Regions from separate parts of the Fictibacillus sp. 26RED30 genome, predicted to be linked through region 1. Evidence: riboswitches for the same ligand, from Rfam matches in the RefSeq annotation. Region 1 holds a riboswitch; the other holds the start of a gene.
The links. A riboswitch is a leader RNA that binds a small molecule or an ion and turns the genes downstream of it on or off. The one in region 1 is predicted to bind S-adenosylmethionine.
Positions count from the first base shown of each region.

Region 2: it holds a riboswitch for S-adenosylmethionine, as region 1 does, so the genes downstream of both, metK (methionine adenosyltransferase) here and IHV11_RS07300 (alpha/beta hydrolase) in region 1, are expected to answer to the same signal.

Region 1 is NZ_JACZDV010000001.1:1,421,060-1,429,109, reverse strand. It holds gene IHV11_RS07325 (MarR family transcriptional regulator) at 1-360, opposite strand, end outside; gene IHV11_RS07320 (DUF3626 domain-containing protein) at 448-1,545, opposite strand; gene IHV11_RS07315 (hypothetical protein) at 1,665-2,228, shown strand; gene modB (molybdate ABC transporter permease subunit) at 2,368-3,024, opposite strand; gene IHV11_RS07305 (MetQ/NlpA family ABC transporter substrate-binding protein) at 3,340-4,161, opposite strand; SAM riboswitch class I at 4,288-4,404, opposite strand; gene IHV11_RS07300 (alpha/beta hydrolase) at 4,452-5,258, opposite strand; SAM riboswitch class I at 5,367-5,483, opposite strand; gene IHV11_RS07295 (spore germination protein) at 5,644-7,155, shown strand; gene IHV11_RS07290 (GerAB/ArcD/ProY family transporter) at 7,172-8,050, shown strand, end outside.
Region 2 is NZ_JACZDV010000001.1:528,483-536,532, reverse strand. It holds gene IHV11_RS02660 (VOC family protein) at 1-319, opposite strand, end outside; gene IHV11_RS02655 (spore coat associated protein CotJA) at 459-677, shown strand; gene IHV11_RS02650 (spore coat protein CotJB) at 719-946, shown strand; gene cotJC (spore coat protein CotJC) at 968-1,537, shown strand; gene IHV11_RS02640 (phosphatase PAP2 family protein) at 1,658-2,209, shown strand; gene IHV11_RS02635 (glycosyltransferase family 4 protein) at 2,225-3,382, shown strand; gene metK (methionine adenosyltransferase) at 3,657-4,862, opposite strand; SAM riboswitch class I at 5,027-5,157, opposite strand; gene pckA (phosphoenolpyruvate carboxykinase (ATP)) at 5,419-7,002, shown strand; gene IHV11_RS02620 (alpha/beta hydrolase family protein) at 7,071-7,868, opposite strand; gene IHV11_RS02615 (ABC transporter substrate-binding protein) at 8,029-8,050, shown strand, end outside.

The DNA.
Region 1 (8,050 bases):
ACACGTGATGCGTCGATCGCGATTATCCACCTTACGAAAGCATAATTCTTTTCTTTCCAATGTATTCGTAATGTTACTTATGGTTGCTTTTGAAACTCCAGCGGATAATGCTAGTTTTTTTGTTTCAACGGATTCCCATATCCACAGATCATACAGAATAGAAAATGACGTCCAAGATAACCCATGCTTTGCTAATACTTCTCGCTCCATCTTATTACGCAATCCTTGAGCAGCTCGATACAGATTTGTAACCACTGTAATAGAGTGCAGATTGAGTGATTCGATCGGTGCTTTAGTCAATTGATTGATGGTGTCCTTCTCTTCCGGCAACAATTCACCGTACTCATCAAAAGAATAGATATGATCCACTCCTTATCAATTTTCATAATCGTTAGCATTGAAACGATAGTAACAGATAAGAATAGTAAATGCAAGATGTTATTCAATTCAAACTGATTTTCTTTTACTAGAGGGTTTTCCATACTTCACCAGCACATGCCATAGAAGTTTAAGCTCTTGTACTATTTCTTTCTGCGTTCCTCTGTCGCTCCATGTCACTGGATTTCTCATTAAATCCATTACAGCTTCACCTATAAGATGTGCATCAATCATTTGATTTTTAGCGATTCTTTTTGCTAAGGACGGCATTTCAGATCCTCGAAAATCTGAAGGAACATGATCTACAGCCAATTGAAATCCAGAATGATAATAAAGCTTTATATCATATTTTGCACAAAGACTTGTAAGCGTAACTCCGACCTTTGTTCCAATAAATGAAGGGTCTGCAACAAGTATGTCTACATCTTCTTTTAATATAAGATCACCGTGAACTTGTGCTTCGATATAATGATTTAAATTTCGATACACTTGTTTTTTAGCTGGGTCTTCAAACGGTAATTTTATTTTTTGAAAAAGATGCTGGACTAATGAACCTATCATAAGATTTGATTCTCCGAGCGCATAATCTCTCGTGAAGATTTCCTCAAATAACGCTGCAAGTATCATATCGAACTCTCTAATAGTTCCTTTTTCTTTTGGATTTTGATGAGAATCAAGGTATGTAAAAGTAGCTCGCTTTGAAACTTCAGGCTTGAGTAAGAAGTAGCACGAACCAAACCGTGGTGCTGGCCCATCGGCATGCATCATAATGTTTAACGCACCATATTTTGCTCGCTCATTAAGGGTCGTTCCTTTTATCTGGTAAGCTCCTCCAAATAATTGTTCTTCCCACCGATCACGCAAACCTCCGGGATAGGCAGATACACTTCCGTTTGAAAGCAACGTTTCAAACTGACTTTTGTATATTCCTTCTTGATGTAAGGCTTCGGCAATACAATTCATTGAAGAGTTTGGCCGATCCGGATGAAAGTGAAGAGCGATTCGGGCATGCTCTTTAACTTTTTGGACTGCCTTATGAAAGACTTCAGTGGTTATGTTAGACATTCTTAATAAATGTTGAATCGTTGCTTGAGCATCGTCCTTATGTCTTGCAGCATAACTCTCAACATAATCTATTGCAGATTGTTGGGCACCAGTTAATTTCATATAATAATCTCCGTTTCCATCTGTAAATGATGTTATTCAAGAACCAATGAAGTGACTCTTCACGCTCATGAATAGTGGTTTAGCTTTAAGGAATATATTTTATAAAGGAGAGGATCATTATGGGTTATCGAAAAAAGAAAAGAATTACAGGATCTCGAAGCTTTAGGACCCCGAGTACAATTCCTCTCATCATACTTTTGGTGATTCTGCTATTCTCTGCTATAAGTTTATTTTTATCTTCGACAGTATTTCAAGATCACCTTGTTCTGACGGAGCTTTTCCTTTTTTTGGCTATGTCTCTGCTATCATTATTTATTGGCGTTGTTGCCAGTTATTCAAGAATACACAACTGGATAGAACGCCTACTTATTCCGGTTGTAATCATTGGAACCATTGCAGCTGCGATTGCTTTTGCACACACCGTATTTCAACTCTACGAAGATATTGGTGACTATGAAGCTAGAAAATTCAACGTGGTAGAAGGAATTCCTTCCTCTTTAACGTATGGCTCGAAAAATGGTCCTGACTATGTCTCTTCCATAATGATTGATAATAAAAAAATTAATGTAGCACATTTGAATATCAAGGCTAAGACTTACAAAGATCATTTCAAAGGCAAATCCATTCGATTGAAATATCTTTCTCATAGTAAGTTTGCGGTAAGTATAGAAAAAAGCGAATAAGTACATCACATGGGATGAGAGCCTTAAAAAAACACAGCCCTCTTTAGAGAAGCTGTGTTTTCATCATTCACTTGCTGTGAGGAGAATGGTTTTATACCAATGTGTGTTGTTTCAAAATCATTGCATATCCTTTTTCATGCTAAGTTCTTATGCGATTTACAGCGACTAACATTAAAAATGATATACCAATAACACTTCCTACCCACATCCATGCAAGATCCATATTTCCTGATTCGATCGCGATATAGATTGCGGTGGATATCGTTTGTGTTTTTCCAGGTATGTTTCCGGCAAACATTAATGTTGCACCAAACTCACCTAGTGCGCGAGCAAAACTTAGAATAGCACCTGATGTGATAGCTCTAACAGATAATGGAACAGAGATTTTTCGCAATACATCCCACTCATTAGCTCCATCTACTCGCGCTGCGTTTTCGATGTCTGCGTCAATAGATTCAAACCCGGCTTTTGCGGATTGATACATGAGTGGAAATGCCACAACTGCAGACGCAATAACGGCTGCCCACCATGTAAACATGATCGGCTGATTAAAGAGCCACTCTACAAGCTGTCCCCCGGGACCATTTCGACCGAACAAAACGATTAACAAGAAACCTATCACCGTTGGGGGTAGTACGAGCGGAAGTAGAAATATTGTTTCGATTAACGTTTTCCCTTTAAACTTCTGGTGAGCCATGATCCTTCCGAAAAATAAGCCGGCTAGGATCACAATCAGTGAAGCTGTCACCGCTATGCCAAGTGATAATTTGACCGGTGACCAAAAATCTATTGCCATTTCCTTTTCCACCCGCTTATTCCATTGATTTATATGTTGTATTCATCTGTCTTCATCATATCATATCGCTCATTGCTGGTGATGAAAGATGCTGATATTGTCGAATGACCTTTATTTTTGAGTTTAGACTTAATTCATGTCTAGTTTGACTTAATCAATGATCAGAACGACTTAATTTTTCTGAGTAAGACTTAATTTTTCTTATTTAGACTTAATTTTCAAAAAAAATGCTCATCGGATGCCTTAAAAACATCTGTAAATGAAAAAAGCTGCTTAGATGAGTGGATTTCACCCATCTAGTCAGCTAATTCATCCTTATTCTTTAACAGCTAGCACTGAACCTTTGTACTCTTTATCAATAAAATCGGTAATTTCTTTTGAATGAAGCACTTCTAACAACGTTTTGATAGATTTCTTCTCTTTGTCGCCATCACGAACTGTGATGATATTCGCAAATGGTGAATCGGATCCTTCAAGTGCGATTGAATCTTTCTTCGGGTTCAAATCTGCATCAATCGCATAGTTAGTGTTAATGACGATCGCATCGCCTTCATCGTTCTCATAAGCTTTTGTTAAAAGACCAGGATCAATATCTGCTACAAATTCTAGGTTTTTTGGATTTTCTACAATGTCGCTTATCTGTGCTTCATACCCTTTTCCTTCTTTTAGTTTGATTAGTCCTTCTGCTTCAAAAATTGAAAGGATACGACCGTGCTCAGCAATTGAATTGCTTAGAATTACTTTCCCACCATTTGGAATGTCTTTTAATGATTTATGTCTTTTTGAGTAAACACCCATCGGCTCTAAGTGAACAGCTCCGGCGTTTTCAAATTTATACTTCGGATTATCTTTCACTTGCTGAGTTAAATATGGAATGTGCTGAAAATAGTTTGCATCTATTTCTTTTTCATAAAGTGATTTATTCGGTAAGATATAGTCTTGGAATTTCACAATTTCTAATTCTATGCCCTTTTCCTCTAAAAGCGGCTTCGCTTCTTCTAATATTTCAGCATGCGGTACATTTGATGCTCCAACTACTAGCTTTTCTGTTTTTTCTCCACCACTTGTAGATGAGCCACAAGCTGCTAATACGAATACTGCCAAACTTGCGAGTAATACTTGGATGATTCTTTTCATGTTCTGATCCCCTATCCATTAGTTTCTATATATTCTTTGATAAAAGCTCTTGTAAGAGGTGGTAAAAAAAACCTCCTGATCTCATAAAAGAGACAGAAGGCTTTTCGAAAAAAATTTCCGATTATCCTCTCATCTCTCAGTGTGACCACTGTTAGATTTAGCACCGTTTTCATGTTGGCTGTTCAACATGAATGGTTGCCGGGCTTCATAGGGCTAATTCCCTCCACCTGCTCTCAATAAGAGTATTCCTATCAAATTACTTTGTATTATTACAGGTATTCAAAGGAAAGTCAAACACTTTTTTTCAAATTATTCTGAACAGATTCTTTATCGTTTTTTAACAACCATTCAGAAGTAGATCTTATGAGAAGATCAAAATGCTTAATGGAAGAATACGTATGATTTGCGCCTTCGATTAGTTCCATAGATTTTGACCCGCCTTTAACCTTCTTTGATTCTTTATAATAGACCGAACAGTAATCTGAAGGAATTACTGGGTCACCCGTTCCATGAATAAATAATGCGCTTCCTCTAAACTTTTTGATAGCTTCTAATGGGGAGAAAGCTTGAAGAGAAAGTAAAAATTCTTCCGTTATGGCATATCCTAAATGATCAATTACAGGATGCTCACCATTGTAACCAACGATTTCTTTGATATCAGCAAAGGGATTCCCTACAGCGGACCAAGTGATCACATTATTAATTCTTTCATCATCCGCTGCCGTGCAAACCGCAACAGCCCCACCTAAACTATGTCCGATTAGTGTTATGGCATGCTCATTAATACATGTCAGTTTGCTTCCAAATGAAATTGCTTCTTTCGTCTGATCAATAAAACAAGCAAACTCATTATCTCCATATTCCCCTTCACTCTCACCGCAGCCAGCATAATCAAACCTCAGTACAGCAAACCCATGTTTAACAAGTGCTTGAGCTGTTTTTACAAACAGACGGTCTACTCCAATTCGTGTACTCGTAAAACCGTGGCAAATGATGATCAAAGGGAACTTCTTTTCACCTTCAACGCTCCATTTAGGAAAATGAATAGTGTAAGCCAATTTTCTCCCTTTCCACGATATACAATCCGACGTAACCATATCACCCACTCCTTTTTTCTCTATTGAAATTCACTTATCAAGCATCATAGACGAAAAAAAACCGTGTTCACTTAGAGAACACGGTTCCATACTTAAAATCCGTTCGTTCTCTCATCTCTCAGCAAAACTGCTGTTAGATTTAGCACCGTTTCGGTCAAAACAAAGTTCATCCGATGGTTGCCGGGCTTCATAGGGCTAATTCCCTCCACCTGCTCTTAATAAGAGTTTGGTTATTAATTTAATGATAATCATAGGCTAATTGTTAATGGTTGTCAATGTTATATACCATAACGGCACATTCAACCTTACAGAATATATTTATGTACCTAGGAAATGCTAAACAAATGTAGTAGTTTCACGACGTAATAACGAACGGGTGATATCAATGATATTTTTTAAGAAGAAAAAGAAAAAACAACAAGAATCAAATAGCGTTTCTACAAAAGATTCATTGACATTCCCAGAGCTTATGAAAAAGCTAACGGCTTCCGCTGACTTTTCTACCGTTAAGCAATCATCACTCAGCACATTTTATATCTCTTATTATAAAACCCTTGTAAATCCTGAATTTGTTCATCGTGATTTATTACCGTATATAACAGAAATCCCTCTTAAAAACTTAGACGATATTCAGAAGCATCTACCGTTAGATGGAATGGTCAAAACGAATGATGTTCATGACATCGCGAACAAAGTAACAGCAGGCTTCATTCTCATTCAAATGAACAAAGACGACCCTGAAGGTTTGCTCGTTCCGAGTCTATCAACTGAAAACAGACAGATCTCGATTCCTGAAACTGAATTTAGCGTTGTTGGCCCAAAGGAAGCATTCGTTGAATCATTAGATACCAACCTAAATTTAATTCGCAAACGACTTCCCATTCCAGAATTTACAGTAAAAGAAGTTAGGGTTGGAAAACTTTCAAAAACGAGAGTAGCAATTATCTACATCGACGGAATCGCTGATGAAGAAAATGTGAATACCGCTATTCAGCGTGTTAACGATATCGAATACGACCATGTCGTAGATAGTTCTTATATCAATCAAATGATTTCAGACAACGAGAACTCTCCTTTTCCACAGCTCATCGATACAGAACGACCAGATCGAGTGGCGAGTGTTCTATCTGAAGGAAAAGTGGCGATTATGGCTGACGGATCACCACATGCATTGACTGGTCCAACAACGATCGTAGAGTTCTTTTCGGCATTTGAAGATTATTTTCTCAATTGGACGCTCGCTTCTGTTATTCGATTGATCAGATTGATGGCGGTTATGTTCTCTGTGTTATCTTCGCCGCTTTATGTAGCTGTTTTAACGTTTCATTATGAGATGATTCCAGAAAACCTTCTAGCTACACTTGTGGCTTCACGTAACGATATTCCGTTCCCGCCTATATTAGAAGCTATCGTACTAGAGCTTTCGATTGAATTACTTCGTGAAGCTGGTGCGAGATTACCATCTAAAGTCGGCCAAACGATCGGTATCGTTGGAGGTATCGTTATCGGAACGGCAGCGGTTCAAGCTGGTTTAACAAGTAACGTTCTGTTGATTATTGTAGCTCTAGCCGCACTCGCTTCTTTTACAACACCTGTGTATCAGATGAGTAACACGATTCGATTACTTCGCTTTCCTTTTTTATTATTTGCACAGTTCTTAGGTCTACTTGGTGTTGCGATCTGTTTTGCATTTATTGTTTCACATCTATTAAAGCTTACTTCTCTCGGAAGACCTTACATCGCACCCCTATATCCACTTCGTGCAAATGACTTAAAAGATGCACTAATACGAATGCCGTTCAGTATGCAAAATAGCCGTCCGTCTTTATTAAGACCACAAGATAAGGCAAGAATGAATAAAAAACGCGCAACAGCAAAGCATGACATAGAGGACTAAAAAATGAGGGGTATGTATGTCTCAGATCAGTGTAAACAAACAGATATCACCTTACATGGCTTTTTATATGGTTACAACGATGCAGATTGGAGTAGGTATTCTGGGGTTCGAGCGTTATATCGCTAAATCAGCAGGACATGATGCATGGATTTCTGTAATCATTGGAGGTCTTTCATTTAATGTGTTGATCTGGATGATCTATCGTCTCCTTACGAAAGAGAACGCTGATATAATTGGCGTACATAGAAACTTATTCGGTAGATGGATCGGCGGTGCGTTAAGCTTTCTTCTCTTGATTTATTTTAGTTCAACGATTCTAACAGTACTTAGGACGTATATTGAAGTGATTCAAATCTGGGTGTTTCCTGAGCTGAATACGGCTGTTATAGCCATCATCCTCTTAGGATTAGCTTATTCGTATGTTATTGGAGGAATCCGCGTTGTCGCAGGATTATCCGTACTAGGCTTTTTTATCACCCTCCCTCTATTTTTATTAAAATATTACGCACTTAAAAACGCACACTATACAAATCTTTTACCTATTTTAGATCATTCATTTAGCGACCTCATGGCTGCTACTAAAGGAGTTACTCTTGATTATTTAGGATTCGAGCTCATACTGTTGTATTTACCTTTTTTAAAACAACCTGAAAAATCACAAAAGTGGGCTCACTTAGGAAATCTATTTACCATGTTCACTTACCTCATTACTGTATTCGTATCTTTTGTCTATTTTAATCAAGAACAACTTCAACATACGATTTGGGCGACACTAACACTATGGAAAATTGTAGACCTCCCATTCGCCCAGCGATTCGAATATGCCGGTATCGCTCTTTGGCTTTTCGTCGTTCTTCCTAACATCTGTATAGGTTTGTGGTCTGTAAGCCGCGGA
Region 2 (8,050 bases), 890 kb from region 1:
GCCACTCTGTTTTGTTTGTTGGTTTGTTAACATAAGGAACGTTATGAACATCTAATGTTTTTATTAGCTTGTCCATGTCGGTAACTCTTATCGCAAAATGACCGTCTCTGCTATCAATCTCAGTCGTATTTCTTCTAGCCTTACCTTTAGGATGAACGATCAAATGAAGCTGTGTGTCACCGATATCATACCAAACGCCTGGAAAATCAAACTGCGGGCGTTTTTTATTTTGCTTGAAACCGAGAATTCCCTCATAAAAATAAAGGGATTCTTTTAGATTTGTTACAAGTAAGGATACATGATGTATTCCTGCATACATGTACTTCCACCTCACCTCTCTGTATGTTTTGCCCATAATTTTAACATAGAAACAAATAATTTGAGATGAATTCGTACTGAAACTGTCTTCCTTTTGAATACTTATAATAAAAGTTAATAATATGAAAGGAAGTTGTCTGATGCGTCCATCTAACCAAAAGTCTTATGTTCCTTATCATAGCCCTTACGATCCGTGCCCTCCGATTGGAAAAAAATATTACTCTACTCCTCCTAATCTATATATGGGATTCCAACCATATAACCTGCCACAATACTCACCAAAAGAAGCACTCCAAAAAGGCACATTATGGCCAGCATTTTATGATTATTATGAAAATCCCTATGAAAGAAGGAGGTAATATTAGTGCCATCAACCTTACCTGAAGAGTTCTATCAGTGGATGGAAGAACTGCAAGCAGTTGATTTTGTTCTTGTGGAACTTACTCTATATCTCGATACACACCCACAAGATGAATCTGCAGTCCAACAGTTTAATCAGTTCGCAAAACAAAGAAAACAGATCAAAAGAGCCATTGAATCAAAATATGGTCCTCTCCAGCAATACGGAAACAGTTATTCAGGTATGCCATGGAATTGGAGTGACGGACCATGGCCGTGGCAGTTATAAAGCGAAAGGAGGTTCATTAAAATGTGGGTGTATGAAAAAAAACTGCAATATCCCGTTAAAGTCACTTCATGTAATCCGACACTTGCCAAATACTTGATCGAACAATACGGAGGTGCAGATGGAGAACTCGCAGCGGCTCTTCGGTATTTAAATCAACGTTATACGATTCCAGACAAAGTGATAGGACTCCTTACGGATATAGGTACAGAAGAGTTCGCACATCTCGAGATGATCGCAACCATGATCTACAAGCTGACAAAGGACGCCACACCAGAGCAACTAAAAGCCGCTGGCATCGCAGACCACTATGTAAATCACGACAGCGCATTATTTTACCATAATGCAGCGGGTGTACCGTTTACTGCAAGCTACATAGCTGCAAAAGGCGATCCGATAGCTGATTTATATGAAGATATTGCAGCGGAAGAAAAAGCACGAGCTACCTATCAATGGATCATCAATATGTCAGATGACCCTGACCTTAATGACTCTCTTCGGTTCCTAAGAGAAAGGGAGATTATTCACTCTCAACGATTCCGTGAGGCAGTTGAAATCTTAAAAGAAGAACGTGACAGGAAAATATATTTCTAACCATTCTGCACATGCAGGATGGTTTTTTTATAATAATTTCATACTGTCTTCATGTTCCCCTTACAATTGTATTTTATTATTATAGTATCAAACAAAATATGAATGGTAAGGGGGATATTCATGACAAAAGTAATCGACTGGCTTTATGAAAAAGAGTGTACATTTTTCCGCCTGATTAATGGAAGATTACACAGAAATTCAATGGATCATTTTTTTCACTTGTGGACGCATCTTGGTGGTGCAACAGCTACTATCTCAACAAGTATTCTGCTTCTGTTATTTCTCCCTATGCATTTAAAGTCTTGGGGAATTGTTTGTATGCTGTCATTATTGATCAGCCACATTCCTGTTGCGATTTCTAAGAAAATGTACCCGAGAAAGAGACCGTATTTAAGCCTTCCAGATACAAACATCGGCGATAACCCATTAAAAGATCATTCTTTTCCATCCGGCCATACAACAGCCGTATTTTCAATCGTAACGCCTTTAATATTATTGAATCCGTTTATCGGTATATTTTTATTAGTCGCCGCTCTTTTAGTGGCCATCTCCCGTATGTATCTAGGTCTTCACTATCCATCTGATGTACTTGCAGGAATGATTCTAGGCATCAGCTCCAGCTTCTTTTCTTTGTTCTTAGTTAATAGGTTTGTCTTGCCTTATTTCTTATAAAAAGGAGATGAAGAAATGAAGCTTGCACTTTTTTCTGATACGTTCCACCCACAAATTAACGGAGTTGCTCGTACGTTAAAAAGATTTACGAGTTACCTAGAAACCAATGGAGTTGACTATAAAGTTATCATGCCTTCATTTGAAGAGGTTCAAGAAACAGAGGGCAAACAATATTATGCAATGAAAAGCCTGCCACTCTTTCTATATCCGGAGTGCAGGCTTGCCATACCTCAGTTTAAAGCCTTGAACGATGAACTGAATAAATTTAAACCTGATCTCCTCCATATTGCGACTCCTTTTAATATTGGCCTGTTCGGAATGAGATACGGTAAAAAAGAAAGCATTCCCATGGTTGCCTCTTATCATACTCATTTTGACCGCTACCTTGCTTACTACCATCTAGATTTCTTATCCCCTTTGCTCTGGCGTTATCTGCAATGGTTTCATAAACCTTTTGAAAAGATCTTTGTTCCAAGTGAAGAAACACGGAAGATTTTATACACAAAAAGCTTTACTTCTATTGAAATATGGTCCAGAGGAGTTGACTGTATGATGTTCACACCTCAAAATCGAGATTTCCATGTTCGTGAAGAATATAAGATCACACAGAAGTATATCTTCTTGTTCGTGGGAAGACTAGCACCTGAAAAGGATCTAAACATCCTCAAAGAAATGATAGATAAGCTGCCATCCCCTTTGAGCGAGAATGTTCATTGGCTGATTGTGGGTGACGGACCAAGTCGACGTGATGTCGAACAGTGGGAAACTGAATATAGCAATGTAACATGTGCAGGCTATCTATCTGGAGAAGATCTTGCGCGGGTTTATGCTTCAGCCGACCTTTTCGTCTTCCCTTCTTCTACAGAGACGTTCGGCAATGTTGTTTTAGAAGCAGCTGCCTCTGGGTTACCTGCTATCGTGTGCGATTCTGGCGGAGTAGCTGAAATTGTTCAAGACGGTGTAACGGGTAGAATCTGCAAAGCTACAGAAGCTGACTCATTCATACAAAATATCGTTTCTATTATGGAAGATCCTATGCTCTTAGGCTCTATGAAACGAAAAGCAAGAAATTATGCGATGACTCAATCTTGGTCAGCTATTTTCGGGAACCTTTTAATGCAGTATGAAGAAGTTATTTATACGAAGAATAAAAATAAAACGATCATTGCGTAGCGGTGAATAGGTAAGAGGATATGAAAATACGAGGATAAAATAAAGCTATCTTCCAAATGAACATTAGCGATTAAGATGTTCGTTTGGAAGATACACAAATTTTTTTTACGAGGTAATCACAATTATATCCGCAGATAAAGAACATTTATCCGTAAAACTAGCGAATAATTCCGTACATAAAATTTTTTATCCGATTTTCGACATAACCTTCTAAACTAACCACTAAAAAAACCAGACTTCCAAAAGGAAGTCTGGTTTAACATGTTATATGTTATTAAATATTTGCTTGTTTCTTAAGCTCTGCAGCTTTATCTGTGTTCTCCCAAGGAAGGTTGATGTCAGTACGTCCAAAGTGGCCGTATGCAGCAGTTTGCTTGTAGATCGGACGGCGAAGATCAAGCATCTTAATGATTCCAGCCGGACGAAGGTCGAAGTTGTTGCGAACTAGTTCTACAAGAACTTCTTCAGAAACTTTACCTGTTTCAAACGTGTTTACAGCGATTGATACTGGTTGAGCAACACCAATTGCATAAGCAAGCTGAACTTCAACTTTGTCAGCAAGACCTGATGCTACGATGTTTTTAGCAACATAACGAGCAGCATAAGCAGCAGAACGGTCAACTTTAGTCGCGTCCTTACCAGAGAATGCACCACCACCGTGACGAGCATATCCACCGTATGTATCTACGATGATTTTACGGCCAGTAAGTCCAGCATCACCTTGTGGTCCGCCGATTACGAAACGGCCCGTTGGGTTGATGAAGTATTTTGTGTTCTCGTCGATTAGTTCAGCAGGAACAACCGGCGTGATTACTTTTTCTTTGATGTCTCTTTGAATTTCTTCAAGTGTGTTCTCAGGGTGGTGCTGAGTAGAAATTACGATTGTGTCAATACGTACAGGTTTGTCGTTCTCATCATATTCAACAGTTACTTGAGTTTTTCCATCTGGACGCAAGTAAGGAATCTCTTCAGACTTACGAACCTCTGTAAGACGACGAGATAATTTATGAGCTAGTGAGATTGGTAGAGGCATAAGCTCTTCTGTTTCGTTACAAGCATATCCGAACATTAGACCTTGGTCACCTGCACCGATCGCTTCGATCTCAGCATCTGTCATAGAACCTTCTCTTGCTTCAAGAGCTTGATCAACACCCATCGCGATATCAGCAGATTGCTCATCGATAGAAGTTAGTACTGCACATGTTTCAGAATCGAAACCATATTTGGCACGGTCATAACCGATTTCTTTAATTGTCTCACGTACAACTTTTGGGATGTCTACATAAGTAGAAGTTGTGATCTCACCTGCAACAAGTACAAGACCTGTAGTTACAGATGTTTCACATGCTACACGAGCATTTGCATCATTAGCTAAAATTTCATCTAGAATCGCATCTGAGATTTGGTCACAGATTTTATCTGGATGGCCTTCTGTAACGGATTCTGATGTAAATAAACGACGACTAACTTTTTTGGACAAGTTAATATCCTCCCTTTAACTGCTTTTGAGTATGATACGGTACTTTATTCTTATCTATTTTACACAGTTTATGTTCTTAACCTGAAAAAGGCATAAAAAAAGCCCTTCCCTGTCTCACATACATTCACGAGGGAAAAGGTTTATAAAACCAAAATGCCTTCAACCTCTTATTGTCCAAGGTTATTTTCACCTTGCAGGTTAGCACCTTTTCATTTCCAGTAGCGTTATTATTGCCACTTTCATGTCGGTTGCTGGGTTTCATAGGGCCTGTCCCTCCACCTACTCAGAATAAGAGTAGCCGTTCTCGAAATATGATAGCGTAATGCTTCACCTCTGTCAATAGAAAACCCTATGAATAGCAATAAGTTTGGAGTATTATATTCTATAGAATGAAAGCGTTTTAAATAAGATGGATAATTCACAACATTTTGTTCTTTTTTTCAGAAGTAAGAACTTTTTTGATGCACTTTCATAAAATAGTATACATTATTTAAATCAATGTGTTATACTAATTTTCGAATATATCACTCTAGGATAAAGGATGGTACTGTCTCATATGAATACATTGGAATTTACGACAACCTTAAACGATCTTGTGACCCGTGAAACAACTCACCAGAACTTACCTGTTCCGGTTTTAGTAGAAAAATCTCTTCAGCGCAACGAGGGCATCCTTACATCCACAGGAGCACTTCAAGCTACAACGGGGAAATATACAGGCCGTTCCCCTGAGGATAAATTTATCGTTGAAGATGCTTCCATTAAAGATTCAATCGATTGGGGAAAGGTAAATAAACCATTTTCACCAGAAAACTTTGATAAATTATACAAAAAAGTACTCCAATACTTAAGCAATAAAGAAGAACTATTCGTATTTAAAGGGTTTGCTGGTGCGGACCGCGAGTATCGCCTACCTATCCAAGTAATTAACGAGTATGCATGGCATAACCTTTTTGCTCACCAAATGTTTGTGCGCCCGAACCACGATGAGCTAGGTTCTCATGAATCTCAATTCACAGTGATTTCAGCACCAGGATTTCAAGCTAATCCGGCTGAAGATGGAACTAACTCAGAAACATTTATTATCGTCTCTTTTGAAAAGAAAATTGTCCTTATCGGTGGTACTGAGTACGCAGGTGAAATCAAAAAATCTGTATTCTCTGTCATGAACTACATTCTTCCTGAAAAAGGCATCCTATCTATGCACTGCTCTGCCAACGTTGGGAATGAAGGAGATGTAGCTTTATTCTTCGGACTATCTGGAACTGGTAAAACTACATTATCAGCAGATCCGAACCGTCGCTTAATCGGAGATGATGAGCATGGTTGGGCTAACACCGGTGTCTTCAATATCGAAGGTGGATGTTATGCTAAAACAATCGATCTTTCTAAAGAAAAAGAACCACAGATCTGGAATGCGATTCGTTTTGGAAGCGTTTTGGAGAATGTTATGATCGATTCAGTTACAAGAGAAGCAGATTATAAAGATTCTTCACTAACAGAAAACACACGTGCTGCTTATCCTGTTGATGCTATTCCTAATATTATTCAACCAAGTGTCGCAGGACACCCGAATACAATCATCTTCTTAACTGCTGATGCATTCGGTGTACTGCCTCCGATCAGCAAACTTACTAAAGAGCAAGCGATGTATCATTTCCTATCAGGATACACGAGCAAACTTGCAGGAACAGAAAGAGGCGTAACATCACCACAAGCTACTTTCTCAACTTGCTTTGGCGCTCCATTCCTGCCACTTCCTGCTACCGTTTATGCTGAGATGCTTGGCAAGAAAATTGATCAGCACAACGTTCAAGTTTACCTTGTTAACACAGGCTGGTCTGGTGGAGAGTACGGTATTGGAAGTCGTATGAACCTAGGTCATACACGTGCAATGGTGCAGGCTGCTCTAGAAGGCGAGCTTGCCTCAGTTGAAACAGTAGTAGATCCTATTTTTGGGCTTCATATCCCAACACATTGCCCTGGGGTACCAGACCAAGTTCTTCAACCGAAGAAAACATGGAGTGATCAAGACGCTTATGATGTGAAAGCGAAAGAACTTGCTGGTCAATTTAATGCGAACTTTGAAAAATTCAAGTCTGTATCAGCTGAGATTTCTCAAGCTGGACCGCTCGTTTAATACACGGAATAATGACCTTCCATTCTAGCAATGGAAGGTTTTTTCATTTATGAAAAGGAGCTAAAATCTCATTCAGCTCCTTTTCCATGTCCTTTCATCCATGCGCATAAAGCATATGTAATCTTCCGGTTCTCTTTTGGAGGAAAATAATGGGTGTATTCAGGATAGATCCATGTTTCACATGGCTTTTTGAGTTCTTTTAATCTTTTTTCTATCTTAAGTGTGTGTTCGACGGTTACATTCTCATCCTTCATACCGTGAATGCAAAGTAAGGGTGTATCTAATTCTTCACAATAATTAAGCGGCGATCGCCATTCAAATTCTTCTGGATATTTCTCTGGTGTTCCTCCAATAACTCTCTTCATCATCCTGCGCAGATCCTCTCTCTCTGCATACGTGATAGCCATATCAGTCACACCGCCCCATGTTACGACAGAACGTATCTCAGGATATTTCATTGCCGTAAACAATGCCATAGGACCGCCACGAGAAAATCCGAACACATGAATATCCTCTTCATCTACTTTTGGAAACTGCTTCAAAACTTCATAAGCTGCAAATGCATCTGTTCGATCTTCCCCAGCAAAATCTTCGTTGCCTTCCCCCCCTAGATTTCCACGATAATAGGGAGCCATCACAACAAATCCTTGTGAGGCAAACTGAATGATCCTAGCAATTCTGACCATGCCAACGGACTTGATTCCGCCCCTGAGATAAAGGAAACCCGGAAAAGGTCCTTTCCCTTCTGGTAATGCTGCTAGTCCTTTTATTTTTAACCCATCATTTAAATAAGTAACTACATACAAACGAATGGTAGGATGCGGAGAAGGAAATCGCTGCCACTCTATCATTTTTGCCTTTTTCATTCCTACACTCCTTTATTTTTGTGGGCAAACACACATTTGCACCAATCACATACATTATTACATAAAAGTCATGACTTCATTCCTATGTGCAGGAGGATCCAATATGAAATATTTCAAAAGAAAACTAATGCTACTTTTTACTTGTTTACTAGCTTTCTCCATGCTGCTGGCAGGGTGCAATA